Regions from separate parts of the Micromonospora sp. NBC_00330 genome, predicted to be linked through region 1. Evidence: predicted binding sites of a transcription regulator. Region 1 holds the regulator's gene; the other holds the start of a gene.

Evidence for each region. Region 1 encodes HspR, which represses chaperone genes until heat shock. Its sites were predicted from a motif close to TTGAGTNNNNNNNACTCAA; they were not measured.
Region 2: a site for HspR is predicted at 6,635-6,653, ahead of lon (endopeptidase La). Genes of this name have one in related genera too.

Annotation. Positions count from the first base shown of each region.
Region 1 is NZ_CP108012.1:5,802,677-5,810,281, forward strand. Features, by position in the region: gene OG598_RS26385 (epoxide hydrolase family protein) at 1-940, shown strand, start outside; gene OG598_RS26390 (cation:proton antiporter regulatory subunit) at 1,130-1,630, shown strand; gene OG598_RS26395 (cation:proton antiporter) at 1,636-2,850, shown strand; gene OG598_RS26400 (GNAT family N-acetyltransferase) at 2,839-3,297, opposite strand; gene OG598_RS26405 (hypothetical protein) at 3,470-3,901, shown strand; gene OG598_RS26410 (hypothetical protein) at 4,061-4,255, opposite strand; gene OG598_RS26415 (heat shock protein transcriptional repressor HspR) at 4,392-4,832, opposite strand; gene dnaJ (molecular chaperone DnaJ) at 4,863-6,044, opposite strand; gene grpE (nucleotide exchange factor GrpE) at 6,130-6,885, opposite strand; gene dnaK (molecular chaperone DnaK) at 6,934-7,605, opposite strand, start outside.
Region 2 is NZ_CP108012.1:2,458,000-2,465,604, reverse strand. Features, by position in the region: gene OG598_RS10900 (DUF6286 domain-containing protein) at 1-330, opposite strand, end outside; gene OG598_RS10895 (Asp23/Gls24 family envelope stress response protein) at 332-712, opposite strand; gene OG598_RS10890 (hypothetical protein) at 709-900, opposite strand; gene OG598_RS10885 (hypothetical protein) at 1,065-1,940, shown strand; gene OG598_RS10880 (hypothetical protein) at 2,236-3,525, shown strand; gene OG598_RS10875 (histone-like nucleoid-structuring protein Lsr2) at 3,652-3,999, opposite strand; gene OG598_RS10870 (response regulator transcription factor) at 4,144-4,752, opposite strand; gene OG598_RS10865 (sensor histidine kinase) at 4,851-5,582, shown strand; gene OG598_RS10860 (manganese catalase family protein) at 5,666-6,535, shown strand; gene lon (endopeptidase La) at 6,677-7,605, shown strand, end outside.

The sequences.
Region 1 (7,605 bases):
CCGCCTGAACGCCCACCCGCAGTTCGTCACCGAGATCGACGGCGAACGGATCCACTTCCTGCACGTCCGGTCGTCCCGGCCGGACGCCACGGCGCTGGTGCTCACCCACGGTTGGCCCGGCTCGGTGCTGGAGTACCTCGACGTGATCGCCCCGCTCACCGAGCCGACCGACCCGGACGCGCCGGCCTTCCACGTGGTCGTCCCGTCACTGCCCGGCTTCGGCTTCTCCGGCCCGACCCGCAGCGCCGGCTGGAACCGGTTCCGCATCGCCCGCGCCTGGGCCGAGCTGATGGACCGACTGGGGTACGACAGCTACGGCGCGGTCGGCAACGACGCCGGCTCCATGGTCGCGCCGGAGCTGGGCCGGGTCGATCCGGAGCGGGTGCTCGGCGTACACGTCACCCAACTCTTCTCGTTCCCCTCCGGCGACCCGGCCGAGTTCGCCGGGCTCTCCGAGGCGGACCAGGCCGCGCTCGGGCACCTCCAGTGGTTCTACGAGAACAAGTTCTCCTTCAACCAGGTGCACAGTCAGCAGCCGCAGACACTGGCGTTCGCGCTGACCGACTCGCCGGTGGGACTGCTCGCCTGGAACTCCCAGCTCTTCGACGAGAGCCTGGACGCCGACTTCGTCCTGGCCAACGTGGCGCTCTACTGGTTCACCGGCACTGCCGCCTCGGCGATCCGGCTCTACTGGGAGGACGCACACGCCGGCGAGCCGCCGACCGAACCGACCACCGCTCCGACCGCGCTGGCCATGTTCCCCGGCGACTTCCAGTCCATCCGCCGCTTCGCCGAGCGGGACCACGCGAACATCGTCCGGTGGACGGCGTACGAGACCGACGTCGACGGCCGGGGCGACGTCGGCGGTCACTACGCGGCCCACCAGGCCACCGAGGTGCTGGTCACCGACATCCGCGAGTTCTTCGCCAGCCTCCGCTGACCTCGGCGTCCGGCGCCCGACGCGGTTGATCCACTCGGCCTTCAGGAAGTCGGGGTGTCCCGCCCCGCCGGATGCCCCGACTTCAATGAACCGGAGTGGATCACGGCCGCTGAGGTGCTCCGGGGCAGGCCCGAAGTGCGCTGAACCTCCAAGATCTGCGCTCTGTTCACAAAGCGGTAGCCTTGGAGGGTGCGAGTACGTGTCGAGCAGACCGCCTTACCCGGGATCGGGGTACGTCACGATCTGGTGACGGAGTCCGGACGCCGCCTGGGCGTCGTCTCCCACCGCAACGGCCGCCGTGATCTCGTTCTCTACGATCCCGACGACCCCGACGCCTGCCAGTCGGACATTCCGCTGACCGACGACGAGGCCGAGGCTCTGGCCGACATCCTCGGCGCGTCGCTGATGCTCGGCCAGCTCTCCGGGCTCCGCGAGCAGGCCGCCGGTCTGCTCACCGAGCAGATCGCCATCACTGCCGGCTCCCCGTACGTCAACCGGAAGCTCGGCGACACCAAGGCGCGTACCCGCACCAGCGCCTCCATCGTGGCGGTACTGCGTGAAGGCGAAGTGATCGTCTCGCCACTCCCCTCCTTCCGCTTCGCGGCCGGCGACGTGGTGGTCGTTGTCGGGACCCGTAGAGGTCTCGACGGCGTTTCCGCCATCCTCGCCGACAGTGACCCGGACGGCTGAGGCGGATGCACGATTTCACCACGCTGCTCATCGAAGTCGGTGCGCTGCTGCTGCTGCTCGGGCTCCTCAGCCGGCTCAGCCGACGCTTCGGCCTCTCTCCCATTCCCCTCTACCTGCTCGCGGGGCTCGCGTTCGGGCACGGCGGGCTGCTGCCGCTGGACGCCAGCGAGGAGTTCTTCGCAGTCGGCGCCGAGATCGGCGTCATCCTTCTGCTGGTGATGCTCGGCCTGGAGTACTCGGCCAACGAGCTCGTCGGCAACCTGCGCTCGGCGGCACCGGCAGGGCTGATCGACGGCGTCCTCAACGCGCTACCCGGCGCGGGGTTCGCCCTGCTCCTCGGGTGGGACTGGGTCGCCGCCCTGGTACTCGGCGGCATCACCTGGGTCTCCTCCTCCGGGGTGATCGCCAAGGTCCTCGCCGACCTGGGCCGGCTCGGTAACCGGGAAACCCCGGTTATCCTCTCGGTGCTGGTCATCGAGGACCTGGCGATGGCCCTCTACCTGCCGCTCGTCACCGCCGTACTGGCCGGGACCGGCCTGCTCGGCGGCGGGATCGCGCTCACCGTCGCGGTGGGCACCGTGCTGATCGTGCTGGTGGTCGCCATCCGGTACGGCCACCTGATCTCGTCCGCCCTGTCGGCAAAGGACCCGGAGGCGCTGCTGCTCGGCGTACTCGGTCTGACGTTGTTGATCGCTGGCATCGCCGCGTCGCTCCAGGTGTCGGCGGCGGTCGGCGCGTTCCTCGTCGGCATCGCCCTGTCCGGCCCGGTGGCGCACCACGCCACCGAGTTGCTCTCGCCCCTGCGGGACCTGTTCGCCGCTGTGTTCTTCGTCTTCTTCGGCCTGACCACCGACCCGCAGGACATCCCGCCGGTGCTGCTGCCGGCACTCGCCCTGGCCGTGGTCACCATGGCGACGAAGACACTCACCGGCTACCTCGCGGCCCGCCGGGTCGGCATCGCGGAACCCGGTCGATGGCGGGCCGGCCTGGCGCTCGTACCCCGAGGTGAGTTCTCCATCGTCATCGCCGGTCTCGCGGTGGCTGCCGGGAGCGTCGAGCCGCGGTTGGCGGCGCTGGCCGCGACGTACGTCCTGATCACCGTGGTGACCGGGCCGATCCTGGCTCGGCTGCCCGACTTCCCGTGGTTCAAGCGGTGGCTGCGCAACCGCGCGGCGGCCCAACGGCGGGAGCCGATCCCGGCCGTCGACTCACTGCACTGAGCTCCACCTGAACGCCGCGGCGGCGTGGGTCGCACCCTCGCGGAGGTAGAAGCGGTGCGCCTCGGTCCGGGCGAGGCCGGACTCCAGGAAGACGTAGTCGGCACCCTGTTCGTGCGCCCACGCCCTGGCCGCCGCGAGGAGGTTGGAGCCGACACCCCGAGAGCGCCACTCGGGGTGCACGGCGAGATCCTCGATCGACGCCCGACGGCCGAAGCGCACGGAGAGGATGTCCAGGTAGGCGCTTGCCACGCCGATCAACTGATCGTCGTCCGATCGCGCCGCGAAAAGTGCGACGTCCTCGTGGGCGAGCAATTGCGCGGTCCGCTCGACGGCGCGGTCGCGGTCCCAATCCCCGGGACGGCTACCGGGAGGGGCGAAAAGCCACTCCAGCCCCGCGACGAAGTCGGCCTCGGCACCCCGCTGGAACCGTCTAACGTGGATAGTCATAGGAGCATCATCGGCTGCGCTGTCGATGCAATGGACCCGCCCGTGCCAACGGTTGCGGAATTGCTCCTCGCGGGTACTACCGCAGCACCCCACGGCGGGTTACCGTTTCGCCCCAGCAGCCACGGTCCGCAGGCAGCGTTGCCAGACGCGGGCGAGAGCGGAAGGTTGGCCGGTGAGCGTGCAGGAGTCGACGTTCCACGGCTTCGCCAACCCCGTCGATCCGACTCCGGCGGAGTTGCGAGCTTGGGCGTACAAGCCCGATTCGGTGCCGTTGGCCTCGATGCCACCCGACTGGGACCTGCTGGTCTCCGGCGACCGGCTGGTGTTGACACTCTTCGAGTTAGCGATGGATCCGACCTGCCCGGCCCGGCGTTTCGCGCTGCACTGCCTCTACATCTACGCGGCCGACGGCATCCGGACGAACTTCCGCGCCCACCCCAAGCGCCGCTTTCGCAAACTCGTCGAACAGGCCGAGCGTGACGGCGACGAACTGATGAAGGTCTGGGCGCACAACGGCCGCGTGCTGTTGGCCCGACCGGACCTCTTCGTCTACCGGGACTGGTGCGAGGGCGGCCTGGTCCGCGAAAACCGCCGCCTCGGCTGAGACGGCCAGGCGGCTCCCTCGCCCGCGGTGGCTGGGTGCTGTTGCTGTTTGCGGCTCCTTTGGAGCTGATGTCGCAAACGATTCACGCCTGGCCCGCACTGCGGAACGGCGAACGGGCCGGGACCCCCCGTGGGTCCCGGCCCGCACGTCGGTCACCGGTCAGTCCTGCTTGCGTTCCTTCTCGGCTCGGCCCCGTTCGCCGGCGTGGTCGCCGTCTTCGGCGAACCGGCCCGCGATGATCCGGTCCCGGTAGGTCCCCTCGGTCACCTTGTCGAACTTCTTGCGGACGGTCTCGGCCAGGTTCTCCAACCGGTCCTCGGTCTGCTGGGCCACCTTCTTCGCCGATTCCGCCATCGCTCCCCCTCGCCATGCCGGTAGGTCCAGATTGAGCCGATTGGACCCTTATCGACAGGCTAACTGAAGCGGCCCGGACCGCGCCGGGAATCCAGCGTGGTCCGGGCCGAGAAGACAGATCCGGGTGAGCGGCAGGTCAGCGATCGGGCATCCGGCGTGGGCGCCACACCACCAGGGCGGTGGACGTGCGGTTGGTCGGCACCAGATCCCGGCCCGGGAAGCGGGCCAGCGACTCCAGCTCCGCCACCCGGCGGTACGCGGCGTCCAGCTCCGCCTCCAGTCGGGCCACCCGCTGCTGTGCCTGCTCCAGCAGCCGCTCCAGCCCGATGATCCGCTTGACACCGGCCAGGTTGATCCCGTCGTCCTGGCTGAGCCGCTGCACCTCGCGCAGCAGCACCACGTCGCGGACGCTGTAGCGACGCCCGCCACCAGCAGCTCGGCCAGGCTGCACCAGCCCCAGCCGGTCGTACTGGCGCAGGGTCTGCGGGTGCATCCCCGCCATCCGTGCCGCTACCGAAATCATCAGCACCTTGGCCTCGTAGGCAGGGTCGCCCGAACCGAGGAACTCGCCCGACATCCCGCTCACCTCCGCGTCCATTCCACCGGACTAACTGACTCGACGCACCCGTGCGTCGAGATGTTCCCGGGCCGCCGGCGGGGTCTGCTCGGCGAACGACTCCAGCGCCGTGCGGGCCTCGTCCGACAGCCGGGCCGGCACCACCACGTCCAGCGTGACCAGCAGGTCACCGGCCTGCCCGTCGCGGCGGACCACACCCTTGCCCCGGGCCCGCAGCACCCGCCCGCTCGGCGTCCCCGGCGGCACCCGCAGGGTCATCGCACCGTCGAGCGTGGGCACCCGCAGGTCCGTGCCGAGCACGGCCTCCGCGAAGGTGACCGGCACGGTCAGCGTCAGGTCGTCCCCGGTACGCCCGAACAGCTCGTCCGGCCGGACCTTGACGTGCACGAAGAGGTCGCCGGCCGGGCCACCGCGCTCGCCCGGCTCGCCACGCCCGGCCAGCCGGATGCGTTGACCGTCGGCCACACCGGCCGGGAAGCGCACGTTCATGGTGCGGGTCTTGGTGACACCGCCGCTGCCGTGGCACTCCGGGCACTTCTCCTCGACCACGGTGCCGACGCCCTGGCAGTTGCGGCACGGCTCGGAGAAGCTGAACGACCCCTGGTTGCGGGTGGTCACGCCGGCACCATGACAGACCGGGCAGGTACGCGGCTGGGTGCCGGGCTTGGCCCCGTTGCCGTGGCAGGTGTCGCAGACTCCCGGCGCGCGCAGCGTCAGGGGCAGCGTCACGCCGCGCACCGCGTCGCCGAAGTCCAGCGCCACCTCGGTCTCCACGTCCCGACCACGGGCCGGACCGTGTGGTGCGGCCTGCCCACCGGCCTGACCGCCACTGAAGATGGAGCTGAAGAGGTCCTGGAAGCCGGCGCCGCCGAAGCGACGATCGCCGCCTCCGCCGCCGCCGAACATGTCGGAGACGTCGAACGGCATGCCGCCCGGCTGACCCCCACCCCGGGCGTTGCGCCGGAACGCGCCCGAGCCGAACAGCGAACGCATCTCGTCGTACTCGCGACGGCGGCCGCTGTCCGACAGCACGTTGTACGCCTCGGACGCGGCCTTGAACCGCTCCTCGGCCTTCGGGTCACCCGGGTTGTGGTCCGGGTGCGACTCCCGGGCCACCTTGCGGTACGCCTTCTTGATGTCATCCGCGGAGGCGGCCTTGTCCACGCCGAGCACGGCGTAGAAGTCCTTCTCGATCCAGTCCTTCGAACTCACCGGTCCACCTCCTTCCGACCCTGGTGGCCCGGCCGTCCCGCCCACCGCTGAGCGGTGGGCGGGACGGCTCGGTCACTGTCTGGCACTATTCCGGATCCGCGACCGCGACCAGCGCGGGGCGCAGCAGCCGCTCACCGAGCTGGTAGCCGCGTCGCATTACCTGTACGCAGGTCGGCTCGCTGACGTCGGCCGAGGTCTGGTGCGCGACCGCCTCGTGCCGGGTCGGATCGAACGGGTCGCCCTGCTCGCCGAAGGCGTTCAGGCCGAACTTGCCCAGCGCGGTGGTGAGTTGTTCCGCCACCGTGCCGAACGGCCCGACCAGGTCGCCGTGTTCCCGGGCCCGGTCCAGGTCGTCCAGGATCGGCAGCAGCGCGGCCAGCACCGAGCCGGTCGCCTGCTCCTGTACGAGGCTGCGGTCGCGGTCGACCCGCTTGCGGTAGTTGGCGTACTCGGCCGACACCCGCTGCAGGTCCCTGGTCCGCTCGTCGAGCTCGGCCCGCAGCGCCTCCAGTTCGGCGCCGAGCGAGGTGCCCGTGCCGCCGCCGTCCACCGGCTGCGCCGGGGCGTCCACCACCGGCGGACCGGACGGCTCCGGCCCGTCGGTGGAGTTGACCTCGACCTCGATCTCGTCGACCACGACCTCGGCGTCCTCGACCAGACCCTCGGCCGGCACACCGGTCTCCGCGTCGGCGGCGGTCCCCTCCGGCTCGGCGGTGTCGACGAGCTTGCGGTTGTTGCGGATGACGACCCGCTCCCCGTCGCCGGTCGGCTCCGTGGTCGCGGAGCCACCCGGCGCCGACCCGGTGTCGCCCGGGTCGGCGGCTCGTGGCTTCTGCGTCATGCGGCTACCTCATCCCCTTCGAGGTGGAAACGTGTCGGAGGCCGACGGTCACTTCTTGCCGTCCTCGTCCACGATTTCCGCGTCGACCACGTCGTCGGCGCCGCCCGCCTGCGCCCCGGTGGCACCGGTCGCGCCGGTCGCACCCGGGCCGGGCTCGCCACTCGGCTGCTGACCCTGCTCGGCCTGCTGCGAGTAGAGCAGCGAACCGGCCTGCTGGGAGACCTGAGCCAGCTTCTCGTGCGCCGACTTGATCTTCTCGATGTCCTGGCCGCCGAGGGCGCCACGCAGCTCGCCGAGCGCCTCGTTGAGCTGCTCGCGGTTCTCACCGGGCAGCTTGTCGCCGCTCTCGGCGAGGAACTTCTCGGTCTGCCACTGGAGCGCCTCGGCCACGTTGCGGGTCTCGGCGTCGTCGCGGCGGCGCTTGTCCTCCTCCGCGTGCTCCTCGGCGTCCCGGCGCATCCGCTCGATGTCGTCCTTCGGCAGCGAGGAGCCGCCGGTGATCGTCATCTTCTGTTCCTTGCCGGTGCCCAGGTCCTTGGCGTGCACGTTGACGATGCCGTTGGCGTCGATGTCGAAGGCGACCTCGATCTGCGGCACGCCGCGCGGCGCCGGCGGGAGGCCGGTCAGCTCGAAGGTGCCGAGCTTCTTGTTGTACGCCGCGATCTCACGCTCACCCTGGAACACCTGGATCAGCACCGACGGCTGGTTGTCGTCCGCCGT
Region 2 (7,605 bases), 3.3 Mb from region 1:
CACCGCGCTGGCGGCGTCAGCGAGCCGCCGTTCCACACAGCGCCGGTGCAGATACCAGCCGTCGCGTTCGTCGGCGCGCAGGCGGACCGGCGTCCAGCGGCGCAGCTGGGCGACGAGGATGGCCAGGCCCAGTAGGAGAGCCCCGGCGGCCACGGCCCGGACTGTGGGGTCGCGCCACCGGGTGCCGCTCAGCGTTTCGAGCCAGCCGCTGGTGTCGAGCGGTGTCGGTCGGTGCACTGTGAGCAGCAACGCTTGGACGGCCGCCGCCGCTCCACCGAGGAGCAGAGCGGTGGCCAGCAGCAACGAGGCGACCCGGTTGGCGGTGCGCATCTCAGCCGTCCTCCGGTGTGGCGGTGCCGACGCCGGAGGAGTCGACGCCGGGGACGAGCAGGTCGTCCACGGTGACGGTCACCACCGCCACGCTGAGCCCGGTCTGGGCGGCCACCCGTTCGGTGACCACCGCCCGGACCGTCTCGGCGATCGTGGGCACGCTGTGCCCGTACCAGGTGATGAGGTGCAGGTCGAGTCCGACGGACCGGTCATCCAGGCGGACCGCCGCCGGGCGGACGACGGACACGCCCGGCACGAGGCTGGCCGCCTGCACCGCGATCCGCGCGACGTCCGCGGTGTCGCCCGGGCGGCGTTCCGGACCGCTCGTCCCGGCGGCCAGTCCGGTGCTGGGGTTCGTCCCCGCGGACGGGCGGGTGGTCATCGGCGCCGCCGAGCGTCGGCGCGGCGGTCACCGAGACCGGTCACCGCGAGGTCGCCGTCGAGCACCCGGACGACCAGCCAGCCGAGCAGGCCGGCGAGCACGGCGAGGGCGGCGACTCCGACGCCGGCGAGCGCCCAGACCGCCACGGCGAGGAACCCGGCGAGGAAGCCGAACTGCTGTCGCGACATGGTCACCTCCGGGCCGGTCCGGTACCGGCGGTCGCTGGATACACCTGGCGGCCATCTCTGGAACGTCGGCACTGCTGTGATCCCCGTCACAGGAGAAGTCGGTGGCCCATGATCGACCACCTAGACTCGGCCCGGCTCGACGGACCGGCGGATGGATCAGGCAGATGACGAGCAGCGGGAGCGACGAGCGCGGTTGGCTGCGGGCGATGCCCGCCGAGTCGGGGCGCGACGCGCTGCTCAGCCGCGCCGGCCATCGGGTCCTGGCGGCCCGCCGGCTCACTGATCTGGTCCAGGGCCGCCCGCCCGGCGTCACCGGCAGCCAGTGGACCTCGGCGAGCCGCGCCAGCTTCGATGTCGTGGTCCACGCCGCCGACACCGGCCGTCCGGTCGTCGCCGTGCAGATCGGCCCGGTGCCGTCTCCCGGTTCGGCGGAGCAGCGCGTGGAGCGACTCACGGACGCGGTGAGCGCGGCAGCCGGCCTGCCCGTTCTGCGGATCGGGTCGTCCACGTTGAGCGCCGCCGAGCACGGGCGCCGCCTGGTCGAGTACGTGATCGACGCGCGCGCCTACGCCGCGGGCGGGGCCTCCGCCGCCGGGACCGAACCGGCGCCGGTGGGCTTCCGGGACATCCTCGGACGATTGCCGGACGGGCGTACCGGGCCGGTCAACGACCTCGGCGCGCTGACCCGCGCTGCGGCGGTCGAGGCGTACGTGGCCGGGCGGGTGGCCGACCCGATCGTGCGAGGGCTGCACGTCCGCTGGGTGGACGGGCCGGCGCAGGGGTGGAGTTGGGTGCAGGTACGCCCCGACGCGTGCCTCGTCGAGGAGGTCTCGGTGACCGAACACCGTTTCTCCTGCGGCATCGACGCGGCCCGGCTGGCCGAGGATCTCGCCGCCGTCGCCGTGGGGGAACGACTGCGGGAGAGCGCCGTCGCCGACCTGCTGCCGCGCGCCGAGTGGACCGCGCAGATCGCCGCGCTGAGCGAGCGCCGCCACGAACTGGTCGGCGGGTTCGCCTTCGACCACCTCTGCGCCGACTGACCAGCGCCCGTTTCACCTGCTGATCCCTGCTCCGCGCCGGCTCCGTGTCGGGTCGCGGCAATTTCCTGTGCGTCTGTTGAACCTTCCCGGCCGCCGCCCCGTACTCCTGCGCGAATGAACAGGATCTCCCCATCCGCGTCCACCGGGCGCGGGAGACGGTGCGGAAAGGGCATCGTCGGCCATCGACGCATTACCGGGTAGGTCACGGTGGGTCGCCACCGCGGCGTGCCACCTCACATCCGTCGGTCCGCCGAGGGCAGAAATCCACTACCGGATCGAGAAGGAGAGCAATTCGATGCGCAGGTCCACTCGGGCGCGCCGGCCTTCCGGCAACGCGCGGAGCAAGCGTCTGCTGGCAGTTGTCGGCACGCTCGCGGTCTTCGGCGGAGTTGTCGCCGTGACTCAGATTTCGTCGGCCCAGGACCGGCGGACAAATAAGCCACGTCCGGCTTCCGGGCAGTGCGTGGAGCCGAGCCCCGGCGCTACCGCGCCGACCGGTGGCGGCTCGACCAGCCGGACCTGGCAGAACGGTCGGTGGGTGCGTAATCACTGGGGTGACGGACAGCAGTCCGTTCCCGAGTGTGAGGACGGCAAGGACGGCACTGTGGGCACCGGCACGGCCATCGCCTGTCCGGACGTGACGGCCAAACTGCCGCAGGTGCCGAACCGGGCTCGGGCCGAGGTGGACCGCAACCTCGCCCAGTTGCAGACCCAGATCGCCGAGGCGGACCGCCGGCTCGCCGCCGAGGGCAACAAGGGTGAGGCGTTCATCCGCACCGCGATCCTCCAGCCGTTGGCCGGCAAGCGCCGCGCCGTGCTGGACCGGATCACGACCGCCATCGACCGGGTCGGACCCCGGCCGCAGGGCCTCGCGCAGCTCGCCGAGTGCCAGGTGCAGCCCACCGGCGGCACGGGCGGCAACAACGGCGGCGGCACCACGCCCACCACCACCCCCGGCGGTGGCAACAACGGCGGTGGCAACAACGGTGGCGGTAACAACGGTGGCGGCAACAACGGCGGCGGCACCGAGCCCGGCGCCGGGCTCGGCGTGCTCGCCAACGACTGCGACGAGAGCCGGCTCCAGCCACACGACGGTTTCCAGAACGGCAACCGCTGCGTGAGCACCGAGTTCGGTGAGGTCGGCGCGGCGGCCAACAACCCGTCGCTGCTGATCACCCAGTTCCCCGAGCAGGTCGGCCAGAACCAGGCCTTCACCCTGCGGGTCAGCACCCGCAACCTGGTCCGGGACCGTTTCCTGGCCGCCGGTCAGGGTGGCTACTACGTGGAGAGCTCGCTCCTCAACGACCAGGGCCTGGTCCGCGGTCACTTCCACACCGCCTGCCGGATGCTGGACAGCCTGACCGCTCCGCCGGAGCCGCAGGAGGTGCCCGCGTTCTTCGTCGCGACCGAGGACGGCCGCGGTGGCGCCCAGCCCGACGAGGTGACGATTCAGATTCCGGGCCTGCCGGAGTCCGGTACCGCCCAGTGCTCCGTCTGGGCCGGTGACGGCTCGCACCGCCTGCCGATGATGGAGCGGGCCAACCAGACCCCCGCCTTCGACTCGGTGCGCATCGACGTCAACTGAGCTGACGTACCAACGGCGGCCGGCCATCCGGGGCGACAACCCGGGGTGGCCGGCCGCCGCTTCGTTTCGGGCGTCCGGACAGACGACGGGGCCCCGCCGTTTCCGGCGGGGCCCCGTCGAGTCGCGTCAGCGGCTCTTGTACGCCTCGACGACCTCAACCGGGATCCGGCCGCGCTCGGAAATCTTGTAGCCGTTCTTGACGGCCCATTCCCGGATCGCCCGGTTCTGCTCGCGATCCATTCCCGCGCCGGTGGGTCGCCCGGGCCGCCGGACTGAACGGGTGCTCTCCACCGGACCGCGCCCGATCCGCCGACCCGCATTGATGTACGGATCGAGCGCCTTGCGCAGGACGCCGGCATTCTCGTCGGAGACATCGATCGTGTAGGCCACGCCGTCGAGACTGAACTCAACCGTCCGGTCGGCCTTCCCACCGTCGAGGTCGTCGGTCAGGACCGTGATTACTTTTCTCGCCATTGCCGATTACTCCCTGTGTGCGGCGGGATGTGTCCAAAGTCTGACCTACCACCCCGGTAATCCGCAACAATATGCCTTCCATTCATTCGGCGCGTCGCGATTCCGTTACCGAGCAAAACCGTGAATCGGTTCGGTGCCGAGGCTTCATTCCCCGAGGATGCCGCTGTGACCGGCGACGGCAGCCGCCTCGGCCCGGTTCGAGACCCGCAACTTGCGCAGCAACGCGGCGGTCATCCGTTTCACCGTCCGTTCGGAGACGTGCAGTTCTTCGGCGATGTCGACGGTGCTGCGGCCGGCGGCGATCGCTCGCAGCAGTCGCCGTTCCTCGCCGTCCAGGTCGACGGACGCGAAGCGCGTGGGTCGCAGCATGGCGCGCAGCAGTTCGGCCGGCAGCACCGCCCAGCCGTCGAGGATCGCCAGCAGCGGGGGCAGCAGCTCCTCCGGTTCGCTGGTCTTGGGCAGGAACCCCTCGGCGCCGGCCCGCAGCGCCTCCACCGCTGGCTCTGGGTCGTCGGAACCGGACATCGCGACCACGCGTACCCGTGGGGTGGTCCGCCGGATCGCGGCCACCGCCCGGATGCCGCCGGGCGGCGGCATGTGCAGGTCGACCAGGGCCAGGTCGGGGCAGTAGTTGCTGACCAGGGCCGCCGCCGCTGCCGCGTCGCCGGTCGAGGCGACCACCTCGGCCCGGCCGTTGGTGGTGATCGGGAGCAGCAACTCCAGGCCGCGGACGAAAAGGGGGTGATCGTCCACGACGACGAGTCGCAAGGTGGAGGCTCCCGGCATGTCTGCGCCGTTCCCCAGCGGGTACCGATCATGCGGGTTCGCACCGAACGAGGGGAGTCGGGTGGATGCGCGTACGGCACGGTTTGCGGGACCTGCTGCGAGGGTTGCGCCCCATTGAGCCGACACCCGGCGAGAGACGGCCGGCGGCGGCCGATTCGGAGTTGCTGCTGCGGGTGTTGTGCCACGAGTTCCGGACGCCGATCAGCACCCTGACCTCGCTGACCCGCGCGCTGGCCGACGAGCGTCGGGAGCTGACCGGGGACGATCGGCGGGCGATCAGTGAGCTGGCCCGCGACCAGGCCGCCCACCTGCAGAGCCTGCTGCGCGACGCGACCGCCGGCACCGGCGTGCTGACGCCGACCTCGCAGCCGGAGCCGGCCGTCGCGCTGTCGGGCATCCTGCGGGAGGCCGCCGCGTTGGTGCCGGTCGGACGTCGGCGGGCGCGGGCCACCCGGGAGGCGGCCTCCTGCCCGGTGCCGGCCGGACGAACCAGACAGGTGCTGGTCAACCTGGTGCAGAACGCGTTGCGGCACGGGCCGCCGGACGGACAGGTCGGGCTCTACGCCACAGTGCGCGGCCCCGGTCTGAGCATCCTGGTCACCGACGAGGGTCGGGTCGACGATGCGCTGCTGGTGGCGCTGCGGCGTCCGGCGCCGGCCGTCGGGATGTCCGGTCTGGGCCTGTGGATCGCGCGGCAGCTCGTCGCGACGGATGGGGGAGCGTTGCGGGCGCACCGGCTACGGCCCCGTGGAGTGGCGCTGGAGGTGCTGCTGCCGATGGCTCGCCCGGTGCGCTGACCCGGGCGGGACACCGGTTGGCCCGCTCGGGTCATCGGGGCGGGAACGGCCTCGCTACCTATTTGCGGTACCGAGGAGGTTGGATGTTCAGCCACGTCAAGGATCTGCAGTTCGAAGCCAAGCCGGACGGCCCGGATGCGGCGTTCGCCCGCCGGTTGCAGGAGGTGCTGGGCGGCAAGTGGGGCGAGATGACGGTCGCCAACCAGTATCTCTTCCAGGGTTGGAACTGCCGCCTGCCCGGGAAGTACAAGGATCTGCTGCTCGACGTCGGCACGGAGGAGATGGGCCACGTCGAGATGATCGTCACGATGATCACCCGGCTGTTGGACAACGCGCCGCTGTCGCTGACCGAGGGGATCGCGGAGGATCCCGGTGGTGCCGCGACCTACGCCGGTGAGAACCCGGCGCACTTCATCCACGGCGGGGGTGGGGCCCTGCCCACCGATTCCAACGGGGTGCCCTGGAACGGCGCGTTCATCACCGCCAGCGGCAACCTGTTGGCCGATTTTCAGCTCAACGTCACCGCCGAGGCGCAGGGTCGGCTCCAGGTCGCCCGGTTGTTCCACATGACCGACGACCCGGGCGTCAAGCAGATGCTGCGCTTCCTGCTGGCCCGCGACACCATGCACCAGAACATGTGGCTGGCGGCGATCGAGCAGCTCAAGGAGGACGGGCTGGAGGAGATGCCCGTGCCGGAGGCGTTTCCGGACTCGGGCGAGTTCACCGCGGAGTACGGCTACACCTACCTGGGTTTCTCGTCGGGCACGGACGCCGCCCAGGGGCGCTGGGCGTCCGGGCCGTCGCCGGACGGCAAGGGCGAGTTCCGGTACGACGACAACCCGCGGGCGAACGCGCCGGAACCGGTGCTGCCTCCGGGTGACCCTCGGTTGTACGGCACCAACCCGGGGGTGGCCGGCTCGGTGGTGAACACGGTGAAGAGCAAGCTCACCTGAGGTGCCTCGTCGGGTCGCCCGCCGGTCCCGGGCGGCCCGACGGACCGGGGAGAAGAGTGGTCTGGGTCACAGGCCGGAACAAGGGGAACGCTTTGTTACTTGAGTGAGACACGCTCAACTCAACGCGATGGCAGGTGTTCGATGGCAACTCTTCCGGTACTTCCCCTGACCGACGCCGTGCTGCTGCCCGGGATGGTCATCCCGGTAACCCTCGACCCCACCACCCAGGCCGCGATCGACGCGGCGCGGGCGACCGGCGACCGCAAGCTGCTGGCCGTGCCGCGCATCGACGGCGAGTACGGCCCGGTGGGCGTGGTCGCCACCATCGAAAAGGTCGGCCGGCTGCCCGAGGGTGAGCCCGCCGCCGTGATCCGTGGCCTGTCCCGGGCCCGGATCGGCTCCGGCGTGCCCGGCCCCGGCGCCGCCCTCTGGGTCGAGGCGACCGAACTCGACGAACCCGCCTACGCCGGTCGGGCCCGGGAACTCGCCCGCGAGTACCGCGCCCTGGTGACCTCCGTGCTCCAGCAGCGGGGCGCCTGGCAGGTCATCGACGCGGTGGAGCGGATGACCGACCTCTCCGAGCTGGCCGACTCGGCCGGTTACGCGCCCTGGCTGACGCTGGAGCAGAAGACCGAGCTGCTCGCCGCGCCGGACGTCACCGCCCGGCTGGAGCTGCTGGTCGGCTGGGTGAAGGACTACCTGGCCGAGCAGGAGGTCACCGAGCAGATCAACAGTGACGTTCGCGAGGGGCTGGAGAAGTCCCAGCGCGAGTTCCTGCTGCGCCAGCAGCTCGCCGCGATCCGCAAGGAACTGGGCGAGGACGAGCCGGACGGCTCCGCCGACTACCGGTCCCGCGTCGAGTCCGCCGAGCTGCCGGAGAAGGTACGCGAGGCGGCCATGCGCGAGGTCGGCAAGCTGGAACGGGCCAGCGACGCCTCCCCGGAGGCGGGCTGGATCCGTACCTGGCTGGACACCGTGCTCGAGATGCCGTGGGGCACGCGTACCGAGGACAACACCGACCTGGCCGCGGCCCGGGCGGTGCTCGACGCCGACCACGCCGGCCTGGCCGA